One region of the Avibacterium sp. 20-132 genome, then DNA from elsewhere that is predicted to be linked to it. Evidence: riboswitches for the same ligand, from Rfam matches in the RefSeq annotation. Region 1 holds a riboswitch; each other region holds the start of a gene.
The links. Region 1 has a riboswitch for thiamine pyrophosphate ahead of L4F93_RS09635 (ABC transporter substrate-binding protein). Riboswitches for the same ligand answer to the same signal wherever they lie in the genome.
Positions count from the first base shown of each region.

Region 2: it holds a riboswitch for thiamine pyrophosphate, as region 1 does, so the genes downstream of both, thiB (thiamine ABC transporter substrate binding subunit) here and L4F93_RS09635 (ABC transporter substrate-binding protein) in region 1, are expected to answer to the same signal.
Region 3: it holds a riboswitch for thiamine pyrophosphate, as region 1 does, so the genes downstream of both, thiM (hydroxyethylthiazole kinase) here and L4F93_RS09635 (ABC transporter substrate-binding protein) in region 1, are expected to answer to the same signal.

Region 1 is NZ_CP091456.1:2,016,217-2,020,817, forward strand. Features, by position in the region: gene L4F93_RS09625 (ABC transporter substrate-binding protein) at 1-15, opposite strand, end outside; gene L4F93_RS09630 (metallophosphoesterase) at 25-1,113, opposite strand; gene L4F93_RS09635 (ABC transporter substrate-binding protein) at 1,192-2,244, opposite strand; TPP riboswitch at 2,347-2,436, opposite strand; gene acnB (bifunctional aconitate hydratase 2/2-methylisocitrate dehydratase) at 2,651-4,601, opposite strand, start outside.
Region 2 is NZ_CP091456.1:1,713,978-1,718,578, reverse strand. Features, by position in the region: gene thiP (thiamine/thiamine pyrophosphate ABC transporter permease ThiP) at 1-1,446, opposite strand, end outside; gene thiB (thiamine ABC transporter substrate binding subunit) at 1,482-2,489, opposite strand; TPP riboswitch at 2,533-2,621, opposite strand; gene glnE (bifunctional [glutamate--ammonia ligase]-adenylyl-L-tyrosine phosphorylase/[glutamate--ammonia-ligase] adenylyltransferase) at 2,738-4,601, shown strand, end outside.
Region 3 is NZ_CP091456.1:2,477,077-2,481,677, forward strand. Features, by position in the region: gene L4F93_RS11985 (DNA internalization-related competence protein ComEC/Rec2) at 1-1,729, opposite strand, end outside; TPP riboswitch at 1,913-2,007, shown strand; gene thiM (hydroxyethylthiazole kinase) at 2,143-2,952, shown strand; gene thiD (bifunctional hydroxymethylpyrimidine kinase/phosphomethylpyrimidine kinase) at 2,966-3,787, shown strand; gene thiE (thiamine phosphate synthase) at 3,780-4,442, shown strand; gene L4F93_RS12005 (NRAMP family divalent metal transporter) at 4,443-4,601, shown strand, end outside.

The DNA.
Region 1 (4,601 bases):
ATTTAGAAAGTTCATTCTCACGCCCTATTCTTTTCCTTTTACATCAATAATAAACACTTCCGATTGCGATCCCAATCGCATTGGAATTCCCCAAAATCCATAACCTGAAGTAACGAAAAAATGCCCGTTGCCAATTTTCTCATAACCGTAATCTAAACGATATAACACCTTTGTGATTAAATTTGCTGGAAAGATTTGTCCTTTATGTGCGTGGCCTGAAACCTGAATATCAATAGGTAAGGTTGAATGTGCCATAATTTCTGTTGGACGGTGATCCAATAGAAAAATAGGTAAATGGGTATTTAAGCGATTAATTATATCTTTGGTTTTTGGACGCGCTTTAAATAAATCATCATTACGCCCAATCAGCACAAAACGATTATCTACTTGCACTGCTTGATCCATCAGAACCGTAATACCAGCTTGACGAATTTCGTTGGCAATCGCCTGCTGTTGTCCAAAGAAATCGTGGTTACCTAAGGTGGCATAAACGCCAAGCGGGGCGTGTAATTGAGCAAGATGCGGTCGCATTTTTTCTGCGACATAAGCGCGAATATTATCATCCATAATATCGCCCGGGAGTAAAATAATATCGACTTTTTGCTCGTTCATTATTTCAGCCAGCTTATCCAATTGTTTGCCACCAAATAATCGTCCAAGGTGAAAATCACTCGCCATTCCAATACGCAAGGGTTTGAAAGGTTTATCCAAGGTAATTTGATAATGAATGACTTGTGGCGTGTAAGCATTATAGACGCTCAATCCAATCAAACTGATTAAACCAACAGGATAAAGCCAAGCTAAGGTGCGGTGCAATTTGGGCTTAAATTTTTGTTTTCTAAAGATAAAGTAAATAGCTACACAGGCTAAGCTGACAAAGCTTGCAAAAAGCAAAAATGCCAAAATAAAAGCGCTAGTGCGAAACATCGGGTAAATACGCGAGACAGTGAGCAAAATAATACTGTTTGCAGCGAGATAAGTACTCAGGGTGAAAATTTTACGACAAACAGGACTGGCATTTTGCAAATAAAGCCAAGAAAGGGTGCGGTTAAAAATATAAATAAAACATTGTAAGAAAATAATACAAATTGCGAAAATAACCTGGTATCGCATTATGAACAGCTTTCCTAACGTAAAAAATCATAAAGTGCGGTTATTTTTAACCGCACTTTATCCTTTGTCAATGTAAACTTACTTTAGTTTCACTTCTTCTAGCCAACGTTTTATTAAGCGTTTTCCTTCTTCGTCTGAGCCAAAGCGATCAAAATCAAAGTCAATGAGTTTTAAGGTTTTTGGATCGGTTGAATTTGGCGAGGCTTTAGCGTGAATATTGGTTGGAATTTGATACATTTTTTCTTCACGCCACGCAATTTCTTGTGCTTCTGGGGTTAATGCCCAATCCATAAATAATTTCGCATTGTCTAAATTTCTCGCCCCTTTCAAAATACTGATACCACCAAGCGAATAGCTATCCCCCTCACAAGGTAAAATTGCTTCCACTGGTGCGCCATTTTCTTTTTCTGTTTGATAACCATTAATAAAACCGATGGTTACCGCCGCATCCCCACGCGAGAGATTGGATTTCTCTGTGCCACTTTTTGCATATTGGGAAATGTTTTTATCTAAAGCTTTAAGATAACGAAAGGCTTCTTCCTCACCGAATAATTGCACGAGTGTTGCGATAAAGGTGTAGCCGGTACCTGTATTGCGCGGATCAGGCATTTGAATTTGATCTTTAAATTTGGGATCGGTTAAATCTTTCCAACATTTTGGGTAGTCCTTAATGCCTAATTGTTTGAACTTTTCCGTATTTACACCAATGCCTAACACAATAATATAGCCAATTGCGGTTACATCACCGTGCTTGTCGAGCAATGCTTTAAATTGTGGCATTGTTTCCGCTTGTAGGGGCGAACGATAAGGTTCGAGTAATCCTAATTGCGCAGCTTGAAAATGAGGTTCAATGGTGCCGCCATACCAAATATCCGCTTGTGGCAAGGCTTGTTCTGCTTTGATTTTAGCTAAGGTTGCCCCTGTGCTATTACGCACAAATTTGGTGTCCACGTGATATTTTTTAGCAAAAATTTGAGCCATTTTTTCGCACACAGAATGTTGCACGCTACAATAAATATTGAGTCGTCCTTCCGCGTTAGCATTGTGGCTAAATAAAAAGAATCCACCTAGCACAATAAAAATTAAGCCACATTTTGATAAAAATGATGAGAAAAAAGGTTTAAATTGCATTGTCATTTCCTTATTAATTAAATGATTAAAAAGTCATATTGACGAGCAAGGAAGAAATTAGAAAGGTAAAAAAGAATATTCTGCAACATAGCTATTTGCAAGAATATGATCTAATTAGTTTCCTACGTCAGCATTAACTGAATCAGGTTCACGGGTATCATCTCAGCTTAAAAAGCACCCCGACTAATTCCCGTTTAGTATAGAAAGGGCAGGATATTGCTGTCAAATAGAAAAGACTAAATGGCTATAATTAATGATGAAAAAAGGAAATAAAAATAAGCAAAAAATAACCGCACTTCTTATCCGCAAAGAAATCACAAAATAAAGGTGTTTGGGTTTTTATAGAAAGAAAAGTGCAGTGAAATTTTCCTGATTTTTTCACCGCACTTTTGTGATTGAGGTTTTACTAAGCAGGGGCTTGGAAGATCACTTCCTGTGCTTTTTGCGTATATTGATTAAGTTGATCAAAATTCATATAGCGATAGGTGTCTTCTTTGTCTTGCTGTAAATCCGCCACATAGGCTTGATATTCTTCTGGCGTTGGCAGTTTGCCGAGCAGTGCAGCCACAGCAGCGAGTTCTGCTGATGCCAAATACACATTTGCCCCTTGTCCTAAGCGGTTCGGGAAATTGCGGGTTGAAGTGGAAACCACTGTGGCATTATTGGCGACACGCGCTTGATTGCCCATACAAAGTGAACAACCGGGGATTTCAATCCGTGCGCCACTTTTACCATAAATGCTGTAATAGCCTTCTTCTGTCAGTAGGCTGGCATCCATTTTAGTTGGTGGGGCGAGCCATAAGCGAGTTGGAATGACCTCTTTAAACTTGGCTAATAATTTTCCAGCTGCACGGAAATGGCCAATATTCGTCATACAAGAGCCGATAAATACTTCGTCAATTTTATCCCCTTGCACCTCAGAAAGAAGGCGAGCGTCATCAGGATCATTTGGCGCACATAAAATCGGTTCTTTGATTTCATTGAGATCGATTTCAATCACGGCAGCATATTCTGCATCAGGATCTGCGCTGAGTAATTGAGGATTTTCTAACCATTTTTCCATTGCGTTGATACGGCGTTCTAGCGTACGCGCATCGCCATAACCTTCTGCAATCATCCATTTGAGTAATACAATGTTGGAATTCAGGTATTCAATGATTGGTGCTTTGTCTAATTTTATGGTACAAGCGGCGGCAGAGCGTTCTGCTGAGGCATCGGAAAGCTCAAAGGCTTGCTCCACTTTAAGATGCTCTAATCCTTCAATTTCTAAAATGCGACCAGAGAAAATATTTTTCTTGCCTTGTTTTTCTACCGTGAGCAGGCCTTGTTGAATGGCATAATAAGGAATGGCGTGGACTAAATCACGCAAGGTGATGCCCGGCTGCATTTCACCTTTGAAGCGAACAAGCACACTTTCCGGCATATCCAGTGGCATTACACCTGTGGCAGCAGCAAACGCCACCAAGCCTGAACCAGCAGGGAAAGAAATGCCAATCGGGAAGCGAGTGTGTGAATCTCCGCCTGTTCCTACGGTATCAGGCAATAACATACGATTTAGCCAAGAGTGGATAACGCCATCTCCGGGACGAAGCGATATACCGCCTCGGTTCATAATAAAATCAGGCAACGTGTGATGGGTGACCACATCCACCGGTTTAGGGTAGGCGGCGGTATGGCAGAAAGATTGCATCACAAGATCTGAGGAAAACCCTAAACAGGCGAGATCTTTTAGTTCATCACGGGTCATTGGGCCGGTGGTATCTTGTGAGCCGACAGAGGTCATTCTTGGTTCGCAATATTGTCCCGGACGAATACCTTCTACACCGCAGGCGCGCCCGACCATTTTTTGTGCGAGGGTAAACCCTTTATGGTTATCGGCTATTGCTTGTGGTTTGGCAAAAATATCATTTTCAGCTAAACCTAAACTTTGGCGTGCTTTATGTGTTAAGCCTCGTCCGATAATTAATGGAATACGTCCGCCAGCGCGTACTTCATCTAATAATACATTGGTTTTTAACTGAAATTCGGCTAATACTTGATCGCTATTATGCTGGCAAATTTTGCCTTGATAAGGGTAAATATCAATCACATCCCCCATATTGAGTTTGCTTACATCGACCTCAATCGGCAATGCTCCCGCATCTTCTAACGTATTAAAGAAAATAGGGGCAATTTTTCCGCCTAATACCACGCCACCCGCGCGTTTATTCGGAATATAAGGAATATCCTCTCCCATAAACCATAGCACCGAATTCGTCGCAGATTTGCGAGATGAACCTGTGCCTACAACGTCGCCCACATAAGCCAGTGGATAGTCTTTTTCTTTTAAGGCATTAATTTGTTGAATTGGTCCAATA
Region 2 (4,601 bases), 300 kb from region 1:
AAGCAAATAAGGCAAAGAGATGAAATCTTGATTACCAAATAAAGCAATCGCTGTGAAATCGCCCAGCGATAAGGCACAAGCCAATGCGCTAGCATACCGCATCGCTGAACGCAAAGTTTGCCATTCTACCACTCGCCAGCGTTGCCAGCCTTGCACGCCAAGAGATTGGCAAAGTCGCTCATATTGCATTGTTTGATACATTGGGGCAGAAAGCGTGCGAATCACAAAAGGCATTGCCAAAATGCCATTACAAAACGCTACAATAAGGAGAAGATGCCACGGCTGAAAATCAAGATCTTGCAAACGAATAAATAGCCCTAACGCCACCACTAAAGTTGGGATCGCAAGCACGATCATCCCCATATTACTAATGACATTGGCACAATAACGGTGGCTTTGCCAAGCTAAGCGTAGCACGAGCAAGAGTAATGCCATTGAAAATACAATAGCAAATAGCGCAGAACATAGTGCAATACTTAAGGAATAACCCAAAGCACGCCATAACTGGGGATTTTGTGCCACTTTTTGCCACGCGTCCCAATCTAATCCTGCCACCACCATATAAAGCAAGGGTAAAAAAATAAAAATCAGCACACTGCCCACACAAAAAACTTGCCAAATTTGTACCGCACTTGTCTGCTTTTCTCGCCAGAACTGGCGTAAATCGAGCTGGCTAGGATCTTTGCGATGAAAGAAGCTGCTCATCATAAGCAATAGGACACAAAAACCGCATTGCAACAACGCTAACATTGCCGCTTTAGGTAAATCAAATTCAAATAAAATGGCTTGGTAAATCGCCACTTCTAAGGTGGTATACGCTGGCCCACCACCAAGTGTGAGTACAATGGCAAAGCTAGTAAAGCAAAGCATAAAAATTAACGCAAAGGCAGGCAAAAATTGTTGGCGTAAATAAGGTAATTCGATTAAACGAATAAATTGCCAACCGCGAATATTAAGCTGTGAACTAAGCTGACGTTGCTGATTAGGAATGCTTGATAGGGCTTGCAAAAATAGACGGCTTGCTAAAGGAATATTAAAAAATAAATGTGCGATTAAAATGCCACTTAAGCCATAAATATTGGGTTTCCAGTCAATCTCAAGGGCGGAAAATAACCTTGCCACCCAACCTGAATGTCCGTAAATCCCTAATAGTCCTAGTACAGCCACCAAAGCTGGTAACACAAAAGTGAGGGAAAATAATTTCAAAATAAGCGATTTACCACGGAAATCTTGGTAAAAAAACGCACGGGCAAATAATAATCCGATACTCACCGATAAGAATGCCGAAAGAAATGCCTGCCCAAAACTAAAGGCGATAACGTGGCGAATGTAGTCATCTTTCCAAAGCGCTGTCCATTGCTGATGATTGCCAAGATTTAACACCGCACTTAAGGTAAAGCCATAAAATGTCGCCAATAGCAATATCACGCCCATTCCCCCAAGCATTGAAGAAAGGGGGAATTTTTGCACGTAACGGCGTATTATTGTGTTAAGCTGGCTTGCCAAGTGTTCGTCCATTGTTTTAATTGTTCTGTATTGACGCCACTTCCCAACGTGGTTTTGCTTTGCTGTGCTTGTTTCAACGCATCAAAGTGCGGTTCAATTTTTTCATCAATAACGGCAAACATAATATTTTTTTGTGAAATTTGGCGTTGCGCTTCTGGAGTAATCAAAAATTGCATAAAGGCATCAGCACAAGCGTTAGGGTGATTTGCCATTCGCGCTGCGGTTTCAATTTGTAGCACTTGCCCTTCAGCAAAATCTGTCGCGGCATAATTGGCATCCTTGTCATTTAAGAGATGATAAAGTGGTGAAGTGTTATAACTAAACACCAAATCTGATTCGCCTTTTAAAAATGCGCCGTAAGTTTCTGACCAACCTTTCCCTACGGTAACGGTATGGCGAGCCAATTTCTTCCACGCCGCCTCTACATCATCGCCATAAACTTCATTCATTAAGATCACTAATCCACGCCCTACGCCACTGGTACGCGGATCTTGATAAATGATGCGAAGTTGTTGATTATCAACCAATTCTTTTAGGCTTTTCGGTGGGTTTGATAATTTTTCTTTATGATACACGAAGGCATAAGCACCAAAATCATAAGGTAAGAACACCTTATCTTCCCACTTCTCAGGTAAAGAAAGTTGCGCCATTGGCACCTGATGTTCTGCAAATAATGAGGTCTTTTTCGCTTCTTCAAGCATTGTTTGATCTAAGCCTAGCACAATATCGGCTTTGCTCTTTTTCCCTTCAAGGCGAATCCGATTAAACATTACCCCAGTGCTATCAAAAGGCACATAATTCACCTGACATTGGGGGTGAGTTTGCTCAAACAGCGCTTTCACTTTTGGACCGGCGCCCCAATCAGCACTAAAACTATCATAAGTATAAACTTGCACCTCTTGCGCGGAGCTTGGTGTCGCCATCAGACTAGTGCCCAAAAGTGCGGTAAGAAAAGTAAGAGAAAAAGATTTTTTGAATTGCATAGTGTTTCCTTCCAATAAAAAACGACCAGCAATATTGACGTGAACAGCAAAAAAATTAGTTTCCTACGTCAGTATTAACTGTATCAGGTTCACGGGTATGATCTCAGCTATCAAGCACCCCGACTAATTTGAGCCTCTAGCTCGCGTTCAGTGTAGTAATTTTCCTTTACCAATGCAATCTATGTATTTAAAAATTCTTAAAATTTCTTTATAGTTAGCAATCAGTTAATGATTGATAAGGATAACCTATGGCATTTTCTGTTCCTCACCTTGACGATACGTTGAAAACACTGGCAGATTGTTTAATTCAGCATTACCCTGAACATTATAATGAAGGGCTTTACACGCAACTTGCACAGCAGAAAAATGATCCGACTAGCCTAATAGGTAAACTGGCACAAGGCATTGCAATGTCTGATTTTGTTGCAGAAACGTTAAAAAAACAACCGCACTTTTTACACCAATGTTGGCAACAATTCCCCCATTTAGAAAATACAGCCTATTACCAACAAGCCTTGCATTCCTTACTTCAAGAAGTTACTGATGACACCCAACTTTATCGCCAATTACGTCTTTTTCGTCATCGCGAAATGGCGAAGTTAAGTTTATGTCAAAGTTTAAACTTAGCGACGGTCGAAGAAATTTTCATTGCCCTTTCACAATTGGCAGAAACCATTATTATTGCCGCTCGGGATTGGCTTTATCAGCGTGCCTGTGCTGAAATGGGTATACCGATGGATAGCCACGGCAAACCGCAACAACTTTATATTTTAGGAATGGGGAAACTAGGCGGTTTTGAGCTGAACTTTTCCTCAGATATTGATCTCATTTTTACCTACCCTGCTAACGGCGAAACGCAAGGCGCAAGGCGTTCTATTGAAAATAGTGTCTTCTTCACTCGCTTAGGACAACGTTTGATTAATGCCTTAGATCAATATACCCCTGATGGCTTTGTGTATCGCACAGATATGCGTCTGCGCCCCTTTGGTGAAGCGGGGGCATTAGCCCTAAGTTTTACCGCAATGGAACAATATTACCAAGAACAAGGACGAGATTGGGAACGTTATGCAATGATCAAAGGGCGTATCTTAGGCGCTGATCCGCAAGATCCCAATGTCAAAAACTTACAAAATTTACTCCGCCCTTTTATTTACCGCCGTTATATTGATTTTAGCGTTATCCAATCTTTACGCGAAATGAAACATAAAATTGAACGGGAAGTGCGACGCCGTGGGTTATCGGATAATATCAAACTGGGCGCGGGAGGCATTCGTGAAATTGAATTTATTGTACAGGTTTTCCAACTTATTCGTGGTGGACGTGAAATTAAATTGCAACAACACGGATTGCTTCACATATTACCTGAATTGGAACAACTCGCTTTACTTAGCTCTCAAGAAGTCACTGATTTAAAAAATGCTTACCTTTTTTTACGCCGTGTAGAAAATGTGTTGCAAGCCATTGACGACAAACAAACTCAGCTTTTGCCAGAAAAAGAGCTGGATCGCCAGCGCCTGATTGTTGCTCTGCAACGTTATACCCAATGGAATACGCAAAAACAGCCTGTCCTCGTGGAAAATAGCATAACAAGCTGGGCGGATTTTGATGCCTTATTACAATCGTACCAAAATAAAGTGCGGTCGGTTTTTTCACAATTAATTGGTGCAGAAAATGATCCCTCACCACAAGAAAATAGCCAATGGAACGATTTTTTAGAAACGGATTTCAATGAGGAAGATCTTCTGCTCATTCTGCAACAAAATGGCATAACATTGGCAGAAAATGCACCGCTCCTACAACGCCTTACTCAGTTTCGCAACGAACTGGCTCGCCGTCCGATTGGAAGCAGAGGGCGTGGCGTATTAAGGCAGTTAATGCCGATGCTACTTACTCAAGTGTTTCAACATCAAGCCTATGAAAGCTTGCTCCCCCGAATGTTGGATATTGTGGATAAAATTCTCACTCGCACCGCCTATTTGGAATTATTAGTGGAAAATCCGCAAGTACTCAATCAGCTCATTGAGCTATGTTCACACTCACAGCTTATTGCTCAACAAGTGGCGCGACACCCCATTTTGCTTGATGAATTATTAGATCGCAACGCATTATTAA
Region 3 (4,601 bases), 460 kb from region 1:
TAGCCAAGCCCTGCCCGACATCAAGGGTTTCTAACCGCCATTTAGGTGTATTTATCCCTTGCCACCCTAAATTGATCAGCATTATGCTAAGCAAGCCCATAAAAATAAACTTCATTTTTTGCAGAAATCGCGGATTGGGCAATTTTTCTGCATTAAGTGAAATGCTCTTTTTTACCGCTAAGATCGGTTTTTTCATTACTTTTAGCTGTGAATTTTGCTGAAAATACTGCAAAAAGTGAACATAAAGTAATCCTAAACCAAGTAATAGAATCACAATCCATTGCCCTTGCTTATGAGATATATTCAACCAATATCCTTGCCATTGTGCCAGATAGTCGGTGAGGTATTCTGCAAGCCAATTTGCCCCTTGCCACGAACCCAATGCCCCTTGACTCAATGCTGCAAACAGCACCATTGGGACAAGACAGAAACTGAACAATGGCACAGCGAAAAGATTTGCTATCATTCCCGATAAAGCCATTCCGTGAAAAAAATAAAGCTGAATAGGGGTAAATAAACATAGCAACCCCAATTGCAGATGAAATAAGGAAAAAATCCAGCGCACTAGTTTCTTCACCCACACATTTTTAATCGGATAAATTTGCCACTTAATACAATCGAAAGGAACAAGCTGATACCATAAAATCAAGCTCGCTACCGCGCCCGCAGAAAGCCAAAAGCTGACGGAAAGTAACATCATTGGATCCCATAGCATAAGCAATGCCACCACCCATTGAAAATACTGCCAAGCGGTATAATAACAGCGTAGCATTCGGATCACGCAAACCAAGCATAAGGCAAGCAATGCTCTTAAGGTGGGAATAGAGAATCCAGCTAGCTGAGCATAAATTAACGCAATCAAAATCCCACATAATAATGGCCAAATCGCCCCTATTCGGTGAGTGGGTAAAAAGAACTGCATTACTCTTGCGAGAGCAAAACCGAGCAACATCGCCAAGCCAATATGCAAACCAGAAATTGCGATGAGATGTGCTGTATTTGTTTTCTGATAAATTTGCCAATGTTCAGGGTTAAGCCACGCTCGTTCGCCAAAACCCAATGCCAGTAACAGTCCTTGCATAGATAAACCTTGGGTCTGCTGAAAACTGACTTGCAATAATCGCTCGCGCCAAGAAAAATTCTCCGTAATTTTTACCGCACTTTTTACTCTGCCATAGGCGCTAATGCCTTGTGAAAAATACCATTTTTGCCGTTCAAAACCGCCTTGATTTAAACGGCTTGCTAAAGGTTTAAGCAATAATTCTGCCTGCCAAATTTGCCCTACTTTAACTGCTTCAATCTTCCTATCTGAAACGCTGTTATTCTTGCTTTGCCATTGCAAATAAATACGCTGTTCGGGCAACTTTTCTGCTAATCTCGCTGTGGCAATAATCGTTTGATAATCTTGCTGATGTAAAATTTTCTCGATCTTGATTGGCGTGCTGATGTGGTTATTTACACGGGCAAGCTGTTCTGCTTGGCTCAAAAGCTGATTCGCTTGGAAATGAAAATACCCTAAACTCAACACAAAAATCACCCCATAAATGAGGCATTTTGCCGTGTTGTAATAAGTAAAAGCATAGGCAATCAAGACTGCCAATGCTCCACTTCCCACAAGCCAAAACATTAAATGTAAGTTCATTAATAGGGCTTTCGGGACATAAAGTAAACTCAAGCCTGCCCCAATAATCAGCCATAAAATCACATCTAATTTGAGCGAAAATTTCATTCCAACATAAGGTTCACATTTACGATGACAAATAAAAATACTATGAAAAAAGCACCGCACTTTCGCAATGCCCTTAAATCATTTTTGCGATCTTGCTCGCAAAATTAAAAATATTTATTAAAGAATAAAAAAATTATGACGATTAATATTGTCTTTCTCCTCATTTCTTTGTAGAGTGAAAAGCATTAATAGTCGGGGTGCTACGTTAAGTAGCTGAGATGATACCCGTTGAACCTGATCCAGTTAGCACTGACGTAGGAAACTTATTATGAAAACTTGTCTAATTTTATACCGCACCCTATTTCTGTTTTATTCCCTAATTTCTTACTTTTTATTTCCTATCAATGAATAAAAATCTACTTTTATCATTGGTATTTTATTTTTTACTCCCTTCTTATGCATAATAGGAGAATATGATGCAATTCAATTTGTTAGAACAAATCCGTCAAAAAAACCCGTTAATTCATAGCATTACGAATATTGTGGTGGCAAATTATGTGGCTAATGGGCTACTCGCTTTAGGTGCATCGCCGATTATGGCGGATGCGGAAGAAGAAATGGCCGATCTTGCTCAATTCAGTGCCGCCTTGTCTATTAATATTGGTACACTCGATCCCTTTAAAGTGAAAGCGATGTTGGCGGCAGGGCAAGCCACAAATCAAGCTGGTATTCCCGTCGTGCTTGATCCGGTCGGGGTCGGCGCAACGCAATATCGCAAGGACGTAATCGCTGAATTACTTAACAAGGTAAAATTCACTGCTATTCGTGGCAATGCTGGCGAAATTGCTCAATTAGCTGGCGTAAATTGGTCGGCGAAAGGCGTAGATGCGGGACAAGGTGATGGCAATATTGGCGAAATTGCAATGCTTGCTGCGCAACGTTATCAATGTATTGTCGCAGTAAGTGGTGAGGTGGATTATATTAGTGATGGAACGCAATTAGCCACTATTCATAATGGAACGGCAATGTTTCCTAAAATCACAGGATCGGGCTGTTTACTCGGCGCAGTGTTAGGCGCATTTTTGGCGGTTAACCCGCATTCTCCTTTTGAGGCCGTCGTACAAGCCTGTACAGCTTATGCCGTAGCAGGAGAATTAGCGGCACAACATCTTGCGCCAACAAAATATGGGCAATTTTACACCGCACTTTTAGATTCACTTGGCGAATTGAATGACCAGCAAGTGGCACAATTTGCACGAGTTAGCATAGAGAAATCAGCATAAATAAGGAGAAAAAATGGCTCATATTGCACAAGCCCTTACAATTGCCGGCTCAGACAGTGGCGGTGGTGCGGGTATTCAAGCAGATCTAAAAACCTTTCAAATGCAGAATGTATTTGGTATGAGTGTGATTACTGCGGTTACCGCACAAAATACCTTAGGGGTAACCGATATTCATTTAATTCCGCCTAAAACCATTGAAGCGCAACTGAATGCGATTATCGCAGACTTCACGCCCAATGCGGTGAAACTCGGTATGTTAGGCACTGCGGAAATTATTCACACCGTAGCCACATTTTTAAAGGTACACCCGATTCCTAATATTGTGATAGATCCTGTTATGATCGCTAAAGGAGGCGCTAGTTTATTGGAACAATCGGCAATCAATGCAATGCGTGAGCAGTTATTGCCCTTAGCCGATGTGCTAACCCCCAACCTACCCGAAGCAGAAGCATTAACTGGATTGAAAGCGGAAGATCAGCATAGTATCCAGAAAATTGCTGAACATTTACAACAAATGGGTGCAAAAACAGTGATTATAAAAGGTGGTCATCAACAAGATTCAAAAAGCACAGTATGCCAAGATTTTATTTTCACGCCAACGCAATCTTTTATTTTGGAAAGTCCGCGTTTTAATACGCCACACACACACGGCACAGGCTGCACGTTTTCCGCTTGTTTAACCGCTGAACTCGCAAAAGGACAATCTTTAGAGCAAGCCTGCAAAACGGCCAAAGCGTTTATCACAAGTGCCATAACGCACCCTTTAAATATCGGACACGGACACGGCCCAACGAATCACTGGGCCTATTCACAGGAGCAAAAAAATTATGAATAAACACATTTTACGCTGTTATTTGGTGGCCGGCACACAAGATTGCCGTCATCTACCACAATATGCCAACAATCCACAACAAACCTTGTTAGATCGTTTAGAACAGGCGTTAAAAGCCGGTATTACTTGTTATCAATTTCGTGAAAAAGGGCAATTTTCATTGCAAGATCCAACGGAAATTGAACAGCTTGCTCGCCAATGTCAGGCATTATGCCAACAATATAATGTGCCTTTTATTATGAATAATGATGTCGCACTCGCAGAAAAATTGAAGGCTGACGGCATTCACGTTGGGCAAAAAGATTTTGCGGTAGATAAGCTTGCTCAACAAATTCAAGGCAAAATGCTGATCGGTTTATCGGTCAATACCTTGCAACAAGCACAACAACATAATGATTTCAATGGCGTTGATTATTATGGGTGCGGTCCTATTTTTCCAACTTTTTCAAAATCTGACGCGGCTCCAGATGTCGGCATTAATTTTGTTCAATATTTGCGTGAGCAAGGAATTACTAAGCCATTAGTCGCCATTGGTGGCATAAAAACCCCTCACGTGAAACCACTTCTACAAAACGGTGCAGATGGCGTTGCCGTGATCTCCACCATTATGCAAGCGGAAGATGTCGCATTAACAGTAAAAGCAATTCTAGGTGAATAAATGACAATAAACCTTTCTCTATTACGTAATTTAGGTCCGGGTGTGATTATGGCTTGCTCCTGTGTTGGTGGCTCTCATATTATAGCCTCCACACAGGCTGGCGCATATTATGGCTATCAATTAGCTGGATTAATTATTTTAGTAAATTTACTTAAATAC